3 regions of the Paenibacillus sp. FSL R7-0179 genome follow, and region 3 is predicted to be linked to each of the others. Evidence: riboswitches for the same ligand, from Rfam matches in the RefSeq annotation. Region 3 holds a riboswitch; each other region holds the start of a gene.
The links. A riboswitch is a leader RNA that binds a small molecule or an ion and turns the genes downstream of it on or off. The one in region 3 is predicted to bind cyclic di-AMP.

Region 1: another riboswitch for cyclic di-AMP. It lies ahead of MKX63_RS29635 (APC family permease); the one in region 3 lies ahead of MKX63_RS03845 (C40 family peptidase).
Region 2: another riboswitch for cyclic di-AMP. It lies ahead of MKX63_RS01655 (hypothetical protein); the one in region 3 lies ahead of MKX63_RS03845 (C40 family peptidase).

What each region holds. Positions count from the first base shown of each region.
Region 1 is NZ_JBBOCC010000002.1:3,069,077-3,071,338, forward strand. It holds gene MKX63_RS29635 (APC family permease) at 1-1,400, opposite strand, end outside; cyclic di-AMP (ydaO/yuaA leader) riboswitch at 1,530-1,690, opposite strand; gene MKX63_RS29640 (disulfide oxidoreductase) at 1,917-2,262, opposite strand, start outside.
Region 2 is NZ_JBBOCC010000001.1:396,424-398,685, forward strand. It holds gene MKX63_RS01650 (WD40 repeat domain-containing protein) at 1-306, shown strand, start outside; cyclic di-AMP (ydaO/yuaA leader) riboswitch at 543-712, shown strand; gene MKX63_RS01655 (hypothetical protein) at 848-1,300, shown strand; gene MKX63_RS01660 (hypothetical protein) at 1,859-2,065, opposite strand; gene MKX63_RS01665 (family 43 glycosylhydrolase) at 2,084-2,262, opposite strand, start outside.
Region 3 is NZ_JBBOCC010000001.1:904,120-906,381, reverse strand. It holds gene MKX63_RS03850 (C40 family peptidase) at 1-2, opposite strand, end outside; cyclic di-AMP (ydaO/yuaA leader) riboswitch at 7-149, opposite strand; gene MKX63_RS03845 (C40 family peptidase) at 538-966, opposite strand; cyclic di-AMP (ydaO/yuaA leader) riboswitch at 1,024-1,162, opposite strand; gene MKX63_RS03840 (hypothetical protein) at 1,375-2,208, opposite strand; gene MKX63_RS03835 (M1 family metallopeptidase) at 2,218-2,262, opposite strand, start outside.

The sequences.
Region 1 (2,262 bases), on a different contig from region 3:
TTATCGGTAGCCGGACAGATCCGCAGCTGATCGGCAATATTCATATAATGACGGTGAATCCGGTGGAACACAATAATGACAACCGGCAGGAAGATGAAGGCCATCCACACACTGGAGAATTTGGTGATGATGAAGATCATGGTGATCGTTAATGTAGTTAGCATCCCCACCGTATTCACAGCGAACTTGCTCTGCCAGCCTTGCGGCTTCGTCCGGTACCACTGGACCATCATGCCAAGCTGCGACAGCGTGAACGGAATGAATACCCCTACTGCATATAATGGAATGAGTCCTTCCGTATTCCCGTGAAATGCCGCTACCAGCACTGCCGACATCACGCCGAGGAAAATAATACCGTTGGAGAAGCCCAGCCGGTCGCCGCGCACCATGAAGGCATGGGGCAGATATTTGTCTTTGGCGAACATGAACGCCAGCAGCGGGAAGGCTGAGTACGCCGTGTTGGCTGCCAGGAACAGGATAACCGCCGTAATCCCCTGAATGAAGAAGTACAGTCCGCCGCGGCCGAAGGTAGACTCGGTAATCTGTGAGACCACAGTGGCCTTCGCATCGGGCATAATGCCGTACCAGTAAGCGAGCAGCGTAATGCCTGTGAACATCACCCCGAGAATGAGGCCCATGAGCATCAGCGTTTTGGCTGCATTTTTCTCCGCCGGCGCTTTGAAGTTAGGAATCGCATTGGAGACAGCCTCAACCCCGGTCAGAGCCGAACAGCCGGAGCTGAATGCCTTCAGCAGCAGGAACATACTCACGTTCGACACCGCCGAGCCAATCTCAGGAATTTGCGCATGAGCGCCGCCAGTTAAATATTTGAAGATCCCTGCGATAATCAGCACGAAGATGGAGACGACGAACAGATAGACCGGGATAGCGATGAACGAAGCCGATTCGGTCACCCCGCGCAGATTAACAATCGTTAAGAGTACGATAACAGATACCGCTATGAGGACACTATGATTATGCAGACTTGGAAAAGCTGAAGTGATCGCATCCGTCCCCGCCGAGGCGCTTACGGCCACCGTCAGAATGTAATCCACCAGCAGCGAGCCGCCGGCCAGTAAGCCGGTATGCACCCCAAGATTGCTTTTGGCGACAATGTACGCGCCCCCGCCCTGGGGATAAGCGAAGATCGTCTGCCGGTAGGACAAAATCAGAATAGCCAGCAGGCCCAATACGGCTAATGCGATTGGCAAGGAGTACCAGATGGCGGTGAACCCGGCGGCCACCAGTACGATTAGAATTTGTTCTGTTCCGTAGGCTACAGACGAGAGCGCATCAGAAGACAGGACAGCCAGTGCTTTCACCTTGGATAACTTTTCATGATCGAGTTCGTTCGACTTCATCGGACGCCCGATCAATAGTCGTTTTACCTTGCTTACCATTGTAGTAACAGTTCCTCTCTTGGTTAAGTTGAAACGGGCTTTCCCTGCGCTGTTTTCATAAGTGGATTTCATAAATGCAGGCACCAAAATAAGCATACGGAAATGATCCGCATGCCTTAGAGTGCATGGTCATTATCCCACTTGTAGCTTACGAGGTTAGCTGGCGGATTCGGACTGTGGTAGCCCTACGGTTACAGGCCCTTGCGGCCCGTTCCGATTCACCCCTTTTGGCCTTGGCCAAAGTGTGGTTCCCCCGTTTTTCCATCCGGAAAATTCAGCGCATATTCAACTTCTCACAAGGACTAATATTAAGCTACAACGCGTCTTCCGTAAAGCGTGGAAACAAATGAAAAAAGAATGAAAAGCACTCAAAACAACCAAATTCATCATCCGGTATGTCTTGGTCTTTCATTCTCTTTCATTATCCCTTTAACACGTGATTTTACAGGGTTTTTGTATATTATTTTTTGCTAAAATTAAGGGCATTCTCTTCTCTTCCTTCTGCCCCTCAGCTTCTTACTCCGCAGGCTCCTCCTTGCGTCCTGTCCAGAGCAGAATGGAGATTAAGGCAAAGGCTATAAGTGCAAGCAGAGGGACCGTTACAAATCCGAACCAATTCAGATAGTCCTTGTTGCACGGTACGCCGATGGTGCAGGGAAGCACCTTGCTAAGGGCGGGAATTTTCTGCTCTGCATAGTGATAAATAGAGATGCAGCCCCCGATCAGACTAAGAGGAAGCACATAAGGAATGATCCGCTTGTCCGCCCGGTAGGTGGCGATCCCCAGCAGGAACAGCTGCGGGTACATGAATATCCGCTGGAACCAGCACAGCCTGCACGGCTCGTAATGCAGGACCTCACTG
Region 2 (2,262 bases), 510 kb from region 3:
GAGGCCCGGGTATATGCGGCGGCAGCGCTGAAGGACGGTGTTGTCATTGGCGACGCCTATGGCTACTTGACGCTCATTGACCTAGAGGGGCGGGAGCTGTGGCGTTATTATGCCGGAAGCACTATATCAGGCTTAGCTGTCAATGCGGATGAGACATTGCTGGCCGTGGGGACTTATGGAGGGATGCTGCATTTCCTGGACCTTCATGCCACCGAGCGTAGCGGCTATGAGATTACAACAGGAGCCGTTCGTGAGGTGAAGCGGATTATTGCCTGGAAGAATCAGAAGGTTCCGCTGTGGTGGTAGTCTAATACAAGGGGCCTTCATCCCCACCGCCGTCTGCCAAAAATAAAAAACAGCGCTTGAGCGAGATAAATGGCGGATAATCTGCTACATATAGGTGTTTTGGCTTTCCTATGCGCAGCTATTCAGGCATTTGCTGAAAACAAGGCGAATAGCACTCTTTTCCATTTTTACAAACCCCCTCCGAAGAGAGTATGATTCGTGTTGAAAGCAAATGAATGCATTCATGAAAATGAGCATATGCATGCACGCTGAATTTCCGTCATGTGGAAAACGGGGGAACCATCCGGCCGTCAGGCCGACTTGGGGTGAATCCGAAGGAGAATGCCACGCGCAGGTCTCCGGCAGGTAGGGCGACTCTCACCGTCCGAATCCGACAGCTAACCTCGTAAGCGTAAGGAGAGAGTCCTGATCCGCCAAGCTTTTGTGCCAGGCGTCTTACGCCCTGTTACCCACAACCGCAGGCAGAGGTCCTCCTCTGCCTGCGGTTTTTTGCGCGCTGGAATGAACTGCACAGTATAGATTCTGAAAGGAACGTGACCACATGCCTGACCCCTTACCGCCCAAACTGACAGCTGCTGCCGGGTTCAACCACTACACCCAGCAATATAGCGGTCCCGTCTATGCGCTTAGCTGCCTGCTGCTGGACAAAGGCGCCCGCGCCGAACAAGCAACCACCGCCACCTTCGCTGCCCTCCATCCACTGTGGCTGAAGGGCAGCCTCACTGGAGACAGCGCTGCTGCGTCTGCTTACAGAGAGTGCATCCGCCAATGTGCCGCGCTCGCGCGGAACCATAGCCGCTCCGCTTCTGTGCTCAACTGGGACGATCACGTTGCCAGTGCCTTATGGTACGGCATCCAGCTCCCCTTGCCCGACATCAGCCAGATCCTGGAGTGCAGCATCCCCGAGCTGAAGGCCCGGCTTAGAGGAATACGCGAACAGATGGCAGCCGCACATTCGGCCTTGCCTGCGGTCCACCGCCCTTCGGCGGGATGAGACTGGGAATAACGCGGGATTCGTGGGATACAGGAATGAGTGCGGCGGAACGAGTTGGCTGTGGCGGAATTAGGATACGGATGCGGCAGAAGGAGTCTGATGTGGCGGAATCAGGATACGGATGCGGCAGAAGGAGTCTGATGTGGCGGGCGGGCTGCGGACTACAAATCCGCTATTTCGGCAAATGAGACTGTTCTGAAGTCCATGCGGACTGAGAGGCGCTTAATTAACCCATTCTGCCTCATTTGGCGCTCCAAACAGCCCGTTAACGTCCTCTCAGTCCGCAACGGGGAGATAATCGGTCTTTTTCACAAAATAAAGGCCTCTGAGTCCGCCTACAAAACAAAATCCGCCCCTCAAAATGGGGCTCTGGCTTCGATGATGACTGAGGTACTTTGCGGGACCCCACAGCATATCAAAAAAAGCCGCAGCATCCGCCGCGACTTAGTCCTTGACTCTCAGCGCCATCACGCACCCATACTGTGCCTGGCTCACCTTTCATAGCTCAACCATCCCATGAACCGATCCTGTCTCCGCCAACTGTTCAGTACATAGAACTCAGCTCTTGCCTTTCCCGCTCTTACCACCCTTGCCGCCCTTGGCAAACCGCCAAAAAGCCATACAGCAGCCGAGTAATCCGGCTCCCAGCATTAGGGTCTGTAACGCCCCCAGCCATGTCGACTGATCCGAGGGGATCAAGCTGCTGACAATAATGAGCAGGATAGAGGCCCCAACCAGCATTGGGGTTTGTCTGCTTTTCTTCACAACCATTCACCACTCCTGTTAGTAATTCTTCACTCTATAGTACTCGAAATCAGCGAAGGAGTCATGCTGGTGGGCATCAACAGAACCGATGAAATTGAACAAGCCTGTAAATCCGCCGATCTCCCCCGGCTCCCCGTTCACGCCTTCATCCGACAGATAGAGAGCATCGATATTCTCTACAAAAGCTTGCCAATCCC
Region 3 (2,262 bases):
AAAAGTAAATACCCCTTCCAATGCCTACGAGGTTAGCTTAAGGGTTCGGTTGAAGGTCCCCTATGACCCCTCTTAGAATAGGAGGTCAATTCACCCAAAGTGGTTCCCCCGTTTCCCTAATTCATTAGGGAACTCGGCACGACTGTTGATTAGGATTAGCGGTTCATTCAATACATGACAAAACCTTTGTTAAAAGCGATTCAATAATTACAAAAATGTTACTAAAAGCTCACTGCGATAATTGTAACAAAGACTAAAGCGCTTGGCAATCACTTATAACATATTAATGCATCTTTTTTGCTGTTTTTTAGAGTTATAGCCCTTTCGGAAGACTCATAACTATGCGCAGGCATTATTTTATATGATTTTTTCTTTGTTTTTGCAAGAAAATGCTGTTTCAAGGCTGTAGATTCGGGTAAAAGGTAGAATAAGGAAAAGGAAAAACCCGGAAATGATTACGGCAATAATCATCCCGGGCTCGTATAAGTTACATTTAGTTGTTAGAGGCTGAAATATTCGGGGTATGCTTCAAAAGGTTCAATCGTAAGCGACAGCTTGGTAGGCTGTTGTGCTCATTACTCGTTTGGCGCCAACGTAGCGGTTGGCCCAGTAGGACTGGCTCATCGAACTGATGGTTACACCACGTGAACTTGAGGACTGTGCGAACTTCCCGTTTCCAACATAAATACCGACATGGGACACTCCGTTACCCAGGGTATTGAAGAACACGAGATCACCGGAACGCAGATTGCTCTTAGATACACTTGTTCCAACTTTGTACTGTGCTTTCGAGGTGCGGGGCAAGGAAAGTCCTACATTCTTGAACACATACTTGGTAAATCCGGAACAGTCGAAGCCGCTGGTGGTTGTGCCCCCGGTTTTATACGACGTCCCAATGGTTTTTGAAATCACAGTATCCATTTTGGAATCTGCGAAGGCACTGCCTGCTCCGAGTGTGAATACCATCACAAGACCCAGCGCTGCTGCGGTGCATTTTTTCTTGAAATTCTGACTAATCAAAAGATGTACTCCTTCCAGGGCCTGCGAGGTTAGCTTAAGGATTCGGTAGAAGGTTCCCCTATGACCCCTCTAAAGCGAGATCAATTCACCCAAAATATGGTTCCCCCACTTCCCGGTGCAGGGAATTCGGCGTTTTATGCACCAGAACAGTGACTTATCGGCATTGATTAAATTGCAATAGTTACGGAAGATTTTGCTTTAAATATTACAAGTTTGTTACTACTAGTACAGCCATCATTGTATCAGAGGATTTACTCTTTTGCAAATGCTTTTGTCCTCCGGTTCATGCAAAAAAGAGTCCTGCTCCCTGATAAGGGGCTGTGACTCTCTTTAGTATGCCGCTTCAGCAGCTTATTATTGTGGAAATGATTTACTGGACCAGAGATGGTACTGGGCAGCGATTCCCCACATGTTGAACAGCGTGGAGGGCAGCGGAGCGGCCTGGCGGAGCATAATAGCCGGCAATCCGGGATAGAACAGAGCAGAGGCGCTGCAGAGCAGAATTACGGCCAGGCTTCCCGCTCCCAGAATGACGGATATACCGATCGAAGGCATCAGCATCTTCAGACAGATCAGCAGCGAGGAGAACATGCCGTTACCTGCGGTATAGCCGAACTGCATATAGAGCAGAAGCTTGCGGACAAGGAAGAGATAGAGCAGCCAGCCTAGCACATAAGGCACCAGCTTGAGCAGGAGCTGTACATCGAGAACGCCGCTAAGCAGATGACGGTACATACGCGGAAGCAGCCAATAGAGCGGCAGGAGGGTTAGCGCCCATTCGGCTATGCCGAACACCAGCATCGGTAGCCCATATTTTCTCATTCCGGGAAAAAAGAACAGTCCCCGCGCTCCGGCGCGCTCCTGGTGAAGCTCATGCAGCAGCCCTGCACGGATAAAGGGAGTCACCAGCAGCCTTAGCACTGTCAGCGCCAGCAGCATCCACAGCCAGTGCTGCACGGCAGGGTCGGTGCGCAGCGCGGTCTGACCTTCGATATAGTACAGCAGCCTGCCTATTCCGCTGCCGCCGGCATTCGCATCCGGGTAGCGGAGCAGGACGGGGACAACCGCGCTTTTAATGAATTTGTACAGGAAATATCCCCAGAACAGCCGGTAGATAAATAGCAGAATCAATATATAGAACTGCTCTTTCATACTGATCCAACCGCGGGCAATTGAACTTTTCACCATTCCTTCACCTCACCAGACAAGAGTTCCGAGCAGGGTTTCAAGCAGAGTAGATGC